One region of the Actinoplanes sp. NPDC049681 genome, then DNA from elsewhere that is predicted to be linked to it. Evidence: riboswitches for the same ligand, from Rfam matches in the RefSeq annotation. Region 1 holds a riboswitch; the other holds the start of a gene.

Region 1 (7,108 bases):
TCACCCCGGCGATCGACGGTAAGCGGCTGCACGCGGCCGCCGCGAAGGAGTTCGCCAAGGTCGAGAAGGCGCCGGCGGACGCCCGGATCACGCTGGTCAAGGGCAAGCCGAGCGTCGTCGCCGGCGCTGCCGGTGACATGGTCGACCTGGGCGCGCTCGGCACCGCCCTGCTGGCCGTCCTGCCCACCCCGGCACCCCGCGTGGTCGACGCCACCCGCACCGAGCAGCAGCCGGCCGTGGCCGAGGCGGAGATCGCCGCGCTCGGCATCAAGGAGAAGGTCTCCACCTTCACCACGTACTTCACCGGCGGCGCGAGCTCGCCGCGCAGCCAGAACATCATGACGATCGCCCGGGCCGTCGACGGCGCCGTGGTCCGGCCGGGCGAGACCTTTTCGCTCAACGGGCACACCGGCGAGCGCGACTACGCGTCCGGTTACCAGGACGCGCCGGTGATCGTGGGCGGCAAGCTGGAGCCCGGGGTCGGCGGCGGCGCCTCGCAGTTCACCACGACGCTGTTCAACGCGGCCTACTACGCGGGGCTCCAGGACGTCGAGCACAAGCCGCACTCGTTCTACTTCTCGCGCTACCCGGCCGTGATCGAGTCGACGATCTTCTACCCGACGCTCGATCTCAAGTTCAAGAACACCACGCCGTGGGGCATCTTCATCGACACCTCGTACACGAGCAGGTCGGTGACGGTCTCCATGTGGAGCACGAAGGTCTACGACAGCGTCAAGACCGTGCGCAGCCCCCGCCGCAACATCACGTCCCCGCCGACCGTGCACCGAGAGCCCGGCCCGAAGTGCATAACTAGCAGCGGACTCCCAGGTTTCACACAGGATGCGTGGCGCGTCATCCGCAAGGATGGCAAGGAGGTCAAGCGCGAGAAGTTCACCTGGCGCTACGATCCCGAGCCACGATTCGTCTGCGGCGAGGAGCCGTAAGTCCGTCCGGGAGGACGTCATGAAGCAGCGTTGGGTGTCGATCGCGGTGCTGGCCGCGGCGCTGTTCGCGATCAACGTGGTGGCGCGGCTGGTGACGCGCCTGGGCTTTCCCGACAACGAGACCGCGGAGAACCGGGTCTCCATCGTCATGTTCGCGGTGATCGGCCTGGTGCTCGCGGTGATCGCCTTCCGCCGGGCGCAGCGCGTCCCGGTCGGTACCTGGCTGCCCGAGCTGGTCGCGGCGGCGGTCGGCGGCATGCTGCTCACCGTGCTGGTCGGCCCGTTCGTGAGCGGCGACTACCCGTTCTCGGGCGGTGCGGGCAACTTCTTCTCCCAGATCTGGCTGTACGGCGGCTTCGCGATCGTCGGCACCCTGCTCGGCTACTGGACGGCCACGGCGCTCGGACGCGACTACCGGTCGAAGTCGCTGAAGGCGTTCACGATCGCGAAGACGACGAAGCCGCGCCGGGTCGTCCGCCGCTAGCACTCGACGACGGTCACCGCGAGGCCGCCGAGCGACGTCTCCTTGTACTTGGTCGACATGTCGCGGCCGGTGTCGCGCATCGTGCGGATCGCGGTGTCCAGGCTGACCCGGTGCGTGCCGTCGCCGTTGCGGGCCAGCCGGGCGGCGTTGATCGCCTTGACGCTCGCGATCGCGTTGCGCTCGATGCACGGCACCTGCACCAGCCCGCCGACCGGGTCGCAGGTCAGGCCGAGGTTGTGCTCCAGCGCGATCTCCGCGGCGTTCTCCGCCTGCTCCGGCGTACCCCCGAGCACCTCGCAGAGCGCGCCCGCCGCCATGGCGGCGGCGGACCCGACCTCGCCCTGGCAGCCCACCTCCGCTCCCGAGATGGAGGCGTTGCCCTTGATGAGTACGCCGATAGCCGCCGCCGTGAGCAGGAAGCGCACCACGCCCTCGTCGTCGGCACCGGGCACGAACCGCGTGTAGTAGTGCAGCACCGCCGGGATGATCCCGGCCGCACCGTTGGTGGGGGCGGTGACCACCCGGCCGCCCGCGGCGTTCTCCTCGTTCACAGCCAGCGCGTAGAGGTTGACCCAGTCGATGACGTGCAGCGGGTCCTTGTCCGAGTGCGTGACCAGGTCACGCCAGAGTCCCGGGGCGCGGCGCCGTACGCGCAGCCCACCCGGGAGGATCCCCTCGGCGTGCAGCCCACGCTCCACGCACCCCTGCATGACGTCCCAGATGTGCAGCAGCCCGTCCCGTACGTCCGCGGCCGGCCGCGACGCCTGTTCGTTGGCGAGCATCACCGCGGAGATCGGCAGACCCTGGCGGCGGCAGATCTCCAGCAGCTCGGCGCCCGACGCGAACGGGAACGGCACCCGTGCCGCCTCGTCCTGATTCGGTGCGACGCCGTCCTCCACCACGAAACCGCCGCCGACGGAGTAGAAGGTGCGCTCGGCGAGCAGCTCCCCATCCGCGCCGAACCCCCGCAACCGCATGCCGTTGGGGTGGAACGGGAGACTCTCGCGGCGGTTGAGCACCAGGTCGGCGTCGGCGTCGAAGGCGATCGGGTGCTTGCCGGCCAGCAGCAGGCGGCCCTCGGCGCGCATGGCGGCGACCCGTTCCGCGACCCGCGTGGTGTCGACCGTCTCCGGGTCCTCGCCGCAGAGGCCGAGCATGACGGCGGTGTCCGAGCCGTGCCCGCGGCCCGTGGCGCCCAGGGAGCCGAACAGCTCTGCGCGTACCCGGGAAATGAGGGTGAGATCCGCAAGGCCGGCGGCGAAGGTCCTGGCGGCCCGCATCGGGCCGACGGTGTGTGACGACGACGGGCCGATGCCGATCGAATAGAGGTCGAACGCGCTGATGGCCACGGAAAAGGCTCCCTGTGCTCGGGCGGCCTCCCCGCTCTGTCATGGGACCTGAGAGCTTCACCGTCGTGGCGACGGCTTGCACCGTGGGTGCGGGACATCGGTGTCCCGGCTTTCCAGAGTTGCCTGACCGGAGCGGTATCTGGGCCTGAGAGATTCCCGGGGAGGAGTTGCTCCTTCGGCGCCCCGGCGTGACCCGGGAGCTCTCCCGCAGCGGTTCATGCGGCGCGATCTTCGTTTGTCCTGCTTACGGTAGTTACGCCCGCGACCCGGCGCAACCCACGGGCGCCTCGCGGGTGAGGTACGTGTGGTGGGTGGCGAAGCCCATTTTCTGGTACAGCGTCACCGCCGGGGTGTTGCGCTCCTCCACCTGAAGGTACGCCCGCGCCGAGCCCTGCTGCACCGCCCAGTGCGCCACCGCCCGCAGCACGTGCGCGGCGAGTCCCTGCCGCCGCGCGGCCGGAGCGGTCTGCAGCAGGGAGAGTCCTAGCCACCGGTCCGGCCCGCTGACTGCACCCCGGGCCACCGCGAGCAGCTCACCCTCGGCGTCGTGCACATGAGCGAAAACCGCATCCGGTACGCCGGTGAGAATCCGTTTCGCCGTCCCGGGCAGCGTGCCCTTGTGCTCGGCGACCATCGCGTACCAGGCGTCGGTGGGGGAGTCGGCGAGCTCGACGGTCGGCAGGTCGCCGCGCGCCGGCAGGGCTTCGAGCAGCGCGGCGAGCCTCGCGGTCTGCACGAGCGTGAGGGGCCGGGCCGTCCAGCCGCGCCGGTCCAGGGCCGCGTTGACCGGGGCGGCGAGGGGCATCGGCGTGTTGATCAGCGGTTGCTGGCCGCGGGCGGCGTACCACTGCTCGACCGCGTCGATCGCGTCTTCGAGAGTGCGGTCCGGGTCGCCGACCGCCAGGGCCGAATTGGCGCGCCCGGTCCAGTTGTCGGCCGCGCGCAAGATCCAGGAGCCGAGCCGGGCCTGTACGGGCGCCGGCCACCCGTCGTTGGCCGCCAGCTCGAGTGCCACCACGTCGGCGGCGGGTGGGCGGCGTGCCGCGGGGACCCTTTTGGCCCGATGGACGTCTTTCAGAGCGATTCGCAGCGTGCCCTTGGTGGTGGCGAGAGTGAGATCCGTCTCCGTCAGCTCGACCAGCTCGCCGAGCGCGTCCGTGAAAAGTGGGCGATCCTGGGAAACGCCGACAATACGGCGAACGACCACCCGGTGTCCCACATCCTGCCGACGGAGCACCCCCCACCTCCTTCCGGCGAGATACTAGGCTCTGGCCGTACCGTCGCGCTCCGAAGCGGCTGAGCTGTTTCAGATGCAGACTCTGGAAGGGAAGACCCGTGACATACATCATCGCTGAGCCCTGCGTCGATGTGCTCGACAAGGCGTGCATCGAGGAGTGCCCGGTCGACTGCATCTACGAGGGCAACCGGATGCTCTACATCCACCCCGATGAGTGCGTCGACTGCGGGGCCTGCGAGCCGGTCTGCCCGGTGGAGGCGATCTTCTACGAGGACGACGTCCCGGAGCAGTGGAAGGACTACACGAACGCCAACTACGAGTTCTTCGAGGACCTCGGCTCGCCCGGCGGCGCGTCCAAGGTCGGCAAGATCGAGAAGGACACGGCGTTCGTGGCGGCCCAGCCGCCGCGCGGGGATGCGCACTGACCGTGGTCTCGGCCTCGCTGCCTGATTTCCCCTGGGACCTGCTCGAACCGGCCAAGGCGGTCGCCGCCGCGCACCCGGACGGCATCGTCGACCTCTCGGTCGGCACGCCCGTCGATCCGGTCGCGGCGCCGATCCGGGCCGCGCTGACCGCCGCGTCCGACGCGCCGGGCTATCCGCTCACCGCGGGCAGCCCGGCGCTGCGCGCGGCGATCTCGGCCTGGCTGGCCCGGGCCTGCGGCGCCTCCGGTACGCCGGGAGTGCTGCCCACGATCGGCTCCAAGGAACTGGTGGCGTGGCTGCCCACCCTGCTCGGCGTCGGCCCCGGTGACGTTGTCGTCATCCCGCAGGTGTGCTACCCGACGTACGAGGTCGGGGTGAAGCTGGCCGGTGCGGAGGTGGTCCGCAGCGACTCGCTGACCGCGCTCGGCCCCGACCGGCGGATCAAGCTGATCTGGGTCAACTCGCCGTCCAACCCGACCGGCAAGGTGCTGCCCGCGACCCACTTGCGCAAGGTGGTCGACTGGGCCCGGGAACGCGGCGTGGTCGTGGCCAGCGACGAGTGCTATCTCACACTCGGCTGGGAGGACACCCCGGTGTCCGTGCTCTCCGACGAGGTCTGCGGCGGCGACTACACCGGCGTGCTCGCCGTGCATTCGCTGTCCAAGCGCTCCAACCTCGCCGGCTACCGGGCGGGCTTCGTCGGCGGCGACCCGGCGCTGGTGGGCGAGCTGCTGGCGGTCCGCAAGCACGCCGGAATGATCATGCCGGCGCCGGTACAGGCGGCGATGATCGCGGCCCTCGACGACGAGTCGCATGTGGCCGAACAGCGCGCCCGATACGAGGCCAGGCGCACCGCGCTGCACGCGGCCCTGACCGGTGCGGGGTTCACGATCGAGCACTCCGGCGCCGGCCTCTACCTGTGGTCCACCCGCGGCGAGGACTGCTGGAAGACAGTGGACTGGCTCGCCGAACGCGGCATCCTCGCGGCGCCCGGCGCCTTCTACGGCCCCGCCGCGGCCCAGCACGTACGGATCGCCTTGACGGCCAGCGACGAGCGGGTCACGGCCGCGGTAGCCCGGCTCGCCGCCTGACGGTCCGGGGTGTCGGACATCGCCCGCGGTCGCTACCCTCGATGGCGTTGCTGTGACGGCAAAGGCTGCACGGGGAGGCTGTCGTGGGCGATACCGGGATCAATGTCGAGACGAGCGGGCTCACCAAGTTCGCGACCGATGTGCACGTGGACACGGAGAGTTTCCTCGGGCCGGCGACGGAGCGGGCCGGCATCCAGCTGAGCGACGGTGTGCGCTTCGGTGAGAAGAACGCCAGCGGCGCGGTGCACGCGGCCAAGGTGCGATACGCCGAGAGCCTGGCGGCGTCGACCGCCAACCTCCAGGAGTACGTGAACGCGGCCAAGCTGCTCGCGGCCGCCGCGCAGAAGGTAGCGGCCGCCTTCGACGCGTCGGACGCGCGCGCCGCCACGTCGACCGAGCAGGCCCAGCAGGCGCTCTGGGCGGCCGCGCAGGAGGCCCGCGCGGCCCGCCTCGCCGCCGAGCAGGCGCAGAACCCGGTTCGTCACGGGGGACAGGCGGCCGCGATATGAGCGACGGAGTGCTGACCAGCAGCTGGTGCACGGCCTGGCAGTCGTACAACACGCCCCGCCTGTGGGCGATGGTGGCTGACGAGGACGATCCGGAGGCGTGGCGTCAGGTCGCGGCCTGGGGCGAGATCGCCGGCTCGGTCAAGGACCAGCGCAACCTGCTGCTCAAGGCGCGCGAGTCCCTGGTGGCCGCCTGGCCGCCGGAGGACAACAAGTCGTCGGCCGCGTTCGTCGAGGAGCTCGACACCCTCATCGCCCGCATGGACACGGCCCGCACCGACGCGGACGACACCGCGACCGGCCTCGCCAACATCCTCGAGGCGCTGCGCCAGGCGAAGAACGCCATCCAGCCGATCTACGAGGAATACAAGGAGAAGAACGACGACCTCGTCCCCTCCTGGTGGGACAACGCCGAGGACGACCTCGACGAGAAGGCCCGCGCCCACATGATCACGGCGGAGGGCATCGTCCAGGACAACGTCGCCCGCCTCAAGGTGCCGGCGCCGTACAAGCTAGAGCCCTCGGAGCCCGAATGGGGCGAGCCGCCGCAGCCACCGAAGCACCACTCGGGCCTCACCACGGGCTCGGGCGTCGGATCGGCCGGGGGCGGCGGCACGGGCAGCGTACGGGTGCCCCACGACCCGGTGCCGCCGTTGCCGGGCCACGAGCCGACGATCCCGGACGGTGGTGCCGGGCCGGTCACCTCGCCGATCTCGCCCGGGGCGGATTCCGGCGCAGGCGTGAGCGGTCCTGGTCTGGCCGGGGTCATCACCCCGCCGGGGATCGCTCCGCCGGGCGTGACGCCGCCTGTCGCACCGCCACCGGGCACTCCCGGGTTGCCCGGCACCGGCGGCCTGCCCGGTGGCGGGATCGTGCCTCCGGCGGTCTTGCCTTCTCCCGGCCCGATCGGCGGCGGTGGCGGCCTCGGCGGCCTGGGTCGCGGTGCTCCGCAGCCCGTACGTCCCGGCGTCGGCACCTCGCGGGCCCTGCCCTCGGGTGCGGTCATCGGTGAGACGGTCGGCGGCACGGGCCGCGGTGTCCCGGGCTCCATCGGCGGAGCAGCCGGTCGCGG
Region 2 (7,108 bases), on a different contig from region 1:
CCGTCCAGGGGCCCAGCGACCACCCTTCCGGGCCTGACGCACCGTTACGGATCAGGCGCTCGGAGACACCGCTCTCCCGCTCCTCCCCGGCGTCGGTGTGGCGGTAGAGAACCGCTGCCACGTCAGGGATTCCGGGAACCGGTGTCGGTCGCCCGACGGCGCCGCCGGCCATCACCGATCCGGCCGCAGCCGACACGTACAGTGATGATCCGCAGATCGTGCCGACGCCGTTCGGGTGGTTTTCGTTAGCCGTTCGTAGGAGGTCTCGCACCGGTAGTCCGTTGTCCGCGAGCCACGCTGTAACAAGCTCTGCAGGGTCACCACCGTCACCCAGGAACCACTCGAACACCGATGACGGACCGTGACGGCGCTGGCAGGAGGCCGGAGAACCCGGTGGAACAGCTGGCGTGACTGTCGCACAGTGGTCGTATCCACGCTTCCCGTGGACCATCTCAACAGTGGATTCGCTCAATGGGGCGCCGTCACTCGGTCCACCCGGACTCGTTCCGATGGGAGTAGTGTTCGCCACCGTTGATGTGAAGCACAACACAACACAACCCCCCTGACCGGAGACCTCCGATGTGCCAGCACCAAACCACCTGTCCTTCCGCCGAGGCCGTGGACCGCGAGGCGGCCCGGGTCGTGGCCACCTTCCCCGAGCAGGGTTGGAGCCTGCTCTGCAACGGCGTCATCCTCTTCGAGGACACCGGCGAACTGCTGCCCGACGGCAGCCAGATCGAACCGCACCGCGGCCCCGCCCGTCACGCCCTCGCCGCCTGACGGTCCGCACCGCACCACCGGACGGCCCGGGCCGTCGACCCGACGACCCGCACGAGCCGCCGGCACGACCGCCGGAAGAGTAACGGCGACGAGGCCGAGACCGCATACCGGCCTGCACCACCGGCACCCGCCGGCCGCCGTCGCACGACGACGAGGGCACGACGACAAGGCACGCCGGACGCCGAGAGGCACGCCGCGCTCCGGGAGAGCACGCCGCACGACGGCGACGCATCCCGCCCCGCGGCCAGGCGCCCCGCCCGGCACACCGCCCGCGGGCCGACCGATCACACCATCGGCCGACCCGCCCGGCGGCCTCAGTCCTCGAACGCCTCCGGCGAGGGACACGAACACACCAGATTGCGATCCCCGTACGCGCCGTCGATGCGCCGCACCGGGGGCCAGTACTTCGCCGTGCGGTCGACGCCCTGCGGGAAACCGGCCAGCGACCGCGGGTACGCGTGCTCCCACTCGTCCGCCGACACCGCCGCCGCCGTGTGCGGGGCGTGGTGCAACGGGTTGTCGTCGCGCGGCCACTCGCCCGCCGCCACCCGGTCGATCTCGCCCTTGATCGCGATCATCGCCTCGCAGAACCGGTCCAGCTCGACCAGGTCCTCGCTCTCGGTCGGCTCGACCATCAGCGTGCCCGCCACCGGGAACGACATCGTCGGCGCGTGGAAGCCGTAGTCGATCAGCCGCTTCGCCACGTCGTCCACCGACACGCCCGTCGCCTTGGTGATCGGGCGCAGGTCCAGGATGCACTCGTGCGCCACCAGGCCCTCGTTGCCCGCGTACAGAACCGGGTAGTGATCGCGCAGGCGCGCCGCCACGTAGTTGGCCGCCAGCACCGCCACCGCCGTGGCCTGCGCCAGGCCGTCCGGGCCCATCATCCGCAGGTACGCCCACGAGATCGGCAGAATCCCCGCCGACCCGTGCGCCGCGGCGGACACCGCGTGGTGCTCGCCCGGCTCCAGCGGGTCACCCGGCAGGAACTCGGACAGGTGCGCGCGCACCGCCACCGGGCCCACGCCCGGGCCACCGCCGCCGTGCGGGATGCAGAACGTCTTGTGCAGGTTCAGGTGCGACACGTCGGCGCCGAACTTGCCCGGCCGGGCGAAGCCGACCAGTGCGTTCAGGTTCGCGCCGTCGACGTACACCTGCCCGCCGGCGTCGTGCACCTTGCCGCACAGCTCCGCGATGCCCTTCTCGTACACGCCGTGGGTCGACGGGTACGTCACCATGATCGCGGCCAGCGCCTCGCGGTGCTTCTCGATCTTGGCGTCCAGGTCGGCCAGGTCCACGTTGCCGTTCTCGTCGCACGCCACCACGACCACCCGCATGCCCGCCATCACCGCGCTCGCCGCGTTGGTGCCGTGCGCGCTCGACGGGATCAGGCACACGTCGCGGTGCGCCTCGCCCCGCGACCGGTGGTAACCGCGGATCGCCAGCAGGCCCGCCAGCTCACCCTGCGAACCGGCGTTCGGCTGCACGCTCACCGCGTCGTAGCCGGTGAGCTCCGCCAGCCACGCCTCCAGCTGCGCGACCAGCGCCTCGTAGCCCGCGGTGCGCAACGCCGGCGCGTACGGGTGGATGTTCGCGAACTCCGGCCAGGTGACCGGCTCCATCTCGGTGGTCGCGTTCAGCTTCATCGTGCACGATCCCAGCGGGATCATGCCCCGGTCCAGCGCGTAGTCGCGGTCCGACAGCCGGCGCAGGTAGCGCAGCATCGCCGTCTCCGAGTGGTGCGACCGGAACACCGGGTGCGTCAGGAAGTCGCTCGTACGCGCCAGCGGCCGTGCTCCGCACTCCGCGGGAGCTGCCGGGGACGCGCCGAAGGCCCGCAGGACCGCCTCGACGTGCGCCGCGGTGGTGGTCTCGTCGCACGACACCGACACCCGGTCGTTGTCGACCTGGCGCAGATCCACGCCCGCCCCGGCCGCCGCGGCCACCACGGCCGCCGCACGGCCCGGCACCACCGCGGTCACCGTGTCGAAGAACGCCGCGTGCGCCACCTCGACCCCGGCCGCCGCCAGGCCACCCGCCAGGGCCAGGGCATGCCCGTGCACCCGGCGCGCGATCTCCCGCAGCCCCTCCGGGCCGTGGTAGACCGCGTACATGCTCGCCATCACCGCGAGCAGGACCTGCGCCGTGCAGATGTTGCTCGTCGCGCGCTCCCGGCGGATGTGCTGCTCGCGCGTCTGCAACGCCAGCCGGTAGGCCGGCGCCCCGTCCGCGTCCCGCGACACCCCGACGAGCCGGCCCGGCAGCGACCGCTCCAGCCCGGACCGCACCGCCAGGTAGCCCGCGTGCGGACCACCGAACCCCAGCGGTACGCCGAAACGCTGCGTCGTGCCCGCCGCGATGTCCGCCCCGATCTCCCCCGGCGCCCGCAGCAGGGTCAACGCCAGCAGGTCCGCCGCCACCGTCACCAGCGCGCCGGCCTCGTGCGCCGCCGCCACCAGGGCGGCGTGGTCGCGGACCGCGCCGGACGCCCCCGGATACTGCAGGTGCAGGCCGAAGTACTCCGCCGGCAGCGCCGCGTCGGCGTCCAGGTTCACCAGCCGCACCTCGATGCCCAGCGGCTCCGCCCGGGTCCGCAGCACGGCGAGAGTCTGCGGCAGCGTGTCGGCGTCCACCGCGTACACGTTGCTCTTGCTCTTCGACGAGCGGCGCGCCAGCGTCATCGCCTCCGCGACCGCCGTGCCCTCGTCGAGCATCGACGCGTTCGCCGTCGCCAGCCCGGTCAGGTCCGTCACCATCGTCTGGAAGTTCAGCAGCGCCTCCAACCGGCCCTGGCTGATCTCCGGCTGGTACGGCGTGTACGCCGTGTACCACGCCGGGTTCTCCAGCACGTTGCGCCGGATCACCGCCGGCGTGAACGTGCCGTAGTAGCCGAGCCCGATCATGGAGGTCGTCACCGTGTTACGCCCGGCGATCTCGCGCAGCTCCGCGATCGTCTCCTCCTCGGAGGCCGCGGCCGGCAGCTCCAGCGTGCCGTGCCAGCGGATCACCTCGGGGATCGCGGCATCCATGAGCGCCTCGAGCGATGCGTACCCGATGGCCTTGAGCATCTGGGTCTGCGCGTCCGCATCGGGACCGATGTGGCGATGGGCGAACGTCATGGCGGCTCCAGGGGGCTTCCGAGGTCGACGGGCAACCTCCCCCTCTGTCATACCCACGAGTCGGACGAACCCACGAGCGCACTTCAGAGTCGCCTGCCCCCGCGGTCCTTTTGCCTGAGAGGTTCCGGGGAGGATTTGCCCCTTCGGCGCCACCGGCGAACCGGCGATCTCTCCCGCGTGGGTGGTACGGCTGCCTTCAACCTACCAGCGGACGCATGTCGATCACGTGTCCCTAGGCTGTGGCGTGTGACCTACTCCCCCGCGGACGACCGCTACGACACCATGACCTACCGCCGCGCCGGTCGCAGCGGCCTCAAGCTGCCGGCGATCAGCCTCGGCCTCTGGCACAACTTCGGCGACGGCCGCCCCCTGGAACGGCAGCAGGCCATCGTCCGCCGCGCCTTCGACCTCGGCGTCACCCATTTCGACCTCGCGAACAACTACGGGCCCCCGCCCGGCAGCGCCGAGTCCAATTTCGGCCGCATCCTGCGTGCCGACCTCGCCGCCCACCGCGACGAGATCATTGTCTCCACCAAGGCGGGCTACACCATGTGGGACGGCCCCTACGGCGACTGGGGCTCGCGCAAATACCTGGTGTCGTCGCTCGATCAGTCGCTCGAACGGCTCGGCCTCGACTACGTCGACATCTTCTACCACCACCGGCCCGACCCGGAGACCCCGCTCGAGGAGACCATGACGGCCCTCGACGCCCTCGTCCGCGCCGGCAAGGCCCTTTACGTCGGCATCAGCAACTACGGCGCCGAGCAGACCGCCCAGGCCGCCGCCATCCTCCAGGAACTCGGCACCCCCCTGCTGATCCACCAGCCGTCCTACTCGATCCTCAACCGCTGGATCGAGCGCGACCACCTGCTCGACACGCTAGAACGCGTCGGCGCCGGCTGCATCGCCTTCAGCCCCCTGCAGCAGGGCTTGCTCACCGACCGCTACCTCCGCGGAATCCCCGACGACTCCCGGGTCCGCACCAGCGTCTTCCTGGACGAGAGCGACCTCGACTCCCGGACCATGGGCCGCATCCACGCCCTCGACGACATCGCCCGGCGCCGCGGCCAGAGCCTCGCCCAGCTCGCCCTCGCCTGGGCCCTGCGCGACCCCCGCATGACCAGCCTCATCATCGGGGCCAGCAGCGTCGGCCAGCTCGAGACCAACGTCGCGGCCCTGCGCAACCCGCAGCTCAGCCAGGACGAGCTCGACGCCGTCGACGCCACCGTCCTCGACCTGTGACCGGCGGCTTCCCGCCCGGCACGATCCTCGCGGTCGTGGTCGGCTCCCGCGCGTACGGGCTCGACGGCCCGGACTCCGACCACGACCGCCGCGGCGTGTACGCGGCGCCCACCCGCGCCTTCTGGCGCCTCGACAAACCCCCCACCCACCTCGACGGCCCCCGCGACGAACAGTTCTCCTGGGAGATCGAACGGTTCTGCACCCTCGCGCTGCAGGCCAACCCGACGGTGCTCGAAGTGCTCTGGTCACCTCTGATCGAACACGCCAGCCCCGACGGCGAGGAGCTGCTCGCCGCCCGCACCGCGTTCCTCTCCCGGCACGTCGCCCACACCTACGGCGCGTACGCCCGCGACCAGCTCAAACGCGTCGCCGCCCGGCGCGAACGCACCGGCGAGATCAACCACAAGCAGGCCATGCACATGATCCGGCTGCTGCTCGCCGGTGCCCACGTCCTGCGCACCGGCGACGTCCTCGTCGACGTACGCCCGCTGCGCGACCGCCTCCTGCGGATCAAATCCGGTGGAGAGCCGTGGGAATCCGTGCTGTCGTGGGCCGACCACCTGCAAGCCGACCTGGCCGCCGCCGAGGCCGCCAGCACCCTGCCGGGCGAACCCGACCGGGCCAGAATCGACGCGCTGCTCGCCGGCGTACGGGAAAGGGGTCTGACATGACCGTCGACGTGCCCGCCTGGGCCGCGGAAGCCGCGGTCCTGCCCTATCCCACGGTGTTCGTGACCGTCAGCGGCGCCCACCTCTACGGCTTCGCCTCGGTCGACAGCGACCTCGACCTGCGGGCCGGCCACGTCCTGCCGGCCGCCGAGGTCGTGGGGCTGCGGACCGGCCCGGAGACGATCACCTCCGACGCCTGGCGCGACGGCGTGGAGCTCGACGTGGTCAGCCACGACCTGCTGAAGTTCGCCCGCCTGCTGAACAGCCGCAACGGCTACGTCCTCGAACAGCTGCTGTCGCCGCTGGTCGTCACGACCTCCGCGGTGCACCGCTCGCTGATCGAGCTGGCTCCGGGCCTGATCACCAGCCACCACGCGCACCACTACCTCGGGTTCGCGGCGACGCAGGAACGGCTGTTCGCCAAAACCGGCGAGCTCAAGCCGGCCCTCTACACCCTGCGGGTGCTGCACACCGGCATCCACCTCATGCGCACCGGAGAGGTCGTCGCGGATCTCGGGGTGCTGAGCACGCTGCCGTACGTGCCGGAGTTGATCGCGCTGAAGCGGTCCGCGGAGCACGGGGCGTGTCCCGACTCGATGCGCGACGTGGTGGAGAAGGACATCGCCGAGTTGCGTACGGAGCTCGAGGCGGCGCGGGACGCCTCGGCGCTGCCGCGGCACGCCGATCCCGCCGCGGTCGAGGCGTTGCACGAGTTGGTGGTGCGTACCCGCCTCGGCTGAGGCGTTTTGCTGTGTGCCGTGAGCAGGCGCACCACCTCTTAAGCATCCTAGGAACCTAGGGGTTATCCGCCGGTGCGGGTGGCGGTCTACGCTGGTCACCATGTCCACCCGAGCGCTCGACGCCCCGGTCGTCCACGAGGCGCGCCCGCACCGGCCCGTCCTGGTCGCCGGAACCCTCGGCGAGCTGACCGGCCCGACCCACGGGCTGGTCGAACTGCCGCTGCGCCTCTGGTGGAACCCCCGGCGCACCTTCGACCTCGGCGAGCACACGATGCTGCTGTGGATGTACGAGAACGTGCTGCGGGAGGCGGTCCGCGTGGACGAGCTGCGCGACCACATCCACGGGGCGACGCTCGTGCGGGTCTGGCCGGAGCTGAACCTGCCGCGCGGGGTTCGGGCGGCCTGGGAGGCCCGGCACCCGGCGCTGCGCCACGCTCGCCGCGCCGCCTGAGCCGGCCCTCTTCCCTACGCTGACCTACGACGCGGCTCTCATTCGCGTGAGGGCGGACGAGAGCCGCGTCGTAGGCTTCGTCGCCTGCCAGGACAAGCCTGCCAGGAC

Evidence for each region. Region 1 has a riboswitch for glycine ahead of ACIBO8_RS05290 (L-serine ammonia-lyase). Riboswitches for the same ligand answer to the same signal wherever they lie in the genome.
Region 2: another riboswitch for glycine. It lies ahead of gcvP (aminomethyl-transferring glycine dehydrogenase); the one in region 1 lies ahead of ACIBO8_RS05290 (L-serine ammonia-lyase).

The regions. Positions count from the first base shown of each region.
Region 1 covers NZ_JBITLP010000001.1:1,138,101-1,145,208, forward strand. The annotation lists gene ACIBO8_RS05280 (VanW family protein) at 1-944, shown strand, start outside; gene ACIBO8_RS05285 (hypothetical protein) at 964-1,428, shown strand; gene ACIBO8_RS05290 (L-serine ammonia-lyase) at 1,425-2,777, opposite strand; glycine riboswitch at 2,901-2,995, opposite strand; gene ACIBO8_RS05295 (GNAT family N-acetyltransferase) at 3,031-4,014, opposite strand; gene fdxA (ferredoxin) at 4,113-4,439, shown strand; gene dapC (succinyldiaminopimelate transaminase) at 4,442-5,530, shown strand; gene ACIBO8_RS05310 (hypothetical protein) at 5,614-6,039, shown strand; gene ACIBO8_RS05315 (hypothetical protein) at 6,036-7,108, shown strand, end outside.
Region 2 covers NZ_JBITLP010000008.1:166,855-173,962, reverse strand. The annotation lists gene ACIBO8_RS28390 (chorismate-binding protein) at 1-451, opposite strand, end outside; gene ACIBO8_RS28385 (DUF5999 family protein) at 580-780, shown strand; gene gcvP (aminomethyl-transferring glycine dehydrogenase) at 1,095-3,899, opposite strand; glycine riboswitch at 3,992-4,085, opposite strand; gene mgrA (L-glyceraldehyde 3-phosphate reductase) at 4,146-5,141, shown strand; gene ACIBO8_RS28370 (DNA polymerase beta superfamily protein) at 5,138-5,812, shown strand; gene ACIBO8_RS28365 (DNA polymerase beta superfamily protein) at 5,809-6,549, shown strand; gene ACIBO8_RS28360 (hypothetical protein) at 6,650-7,000, shown strand.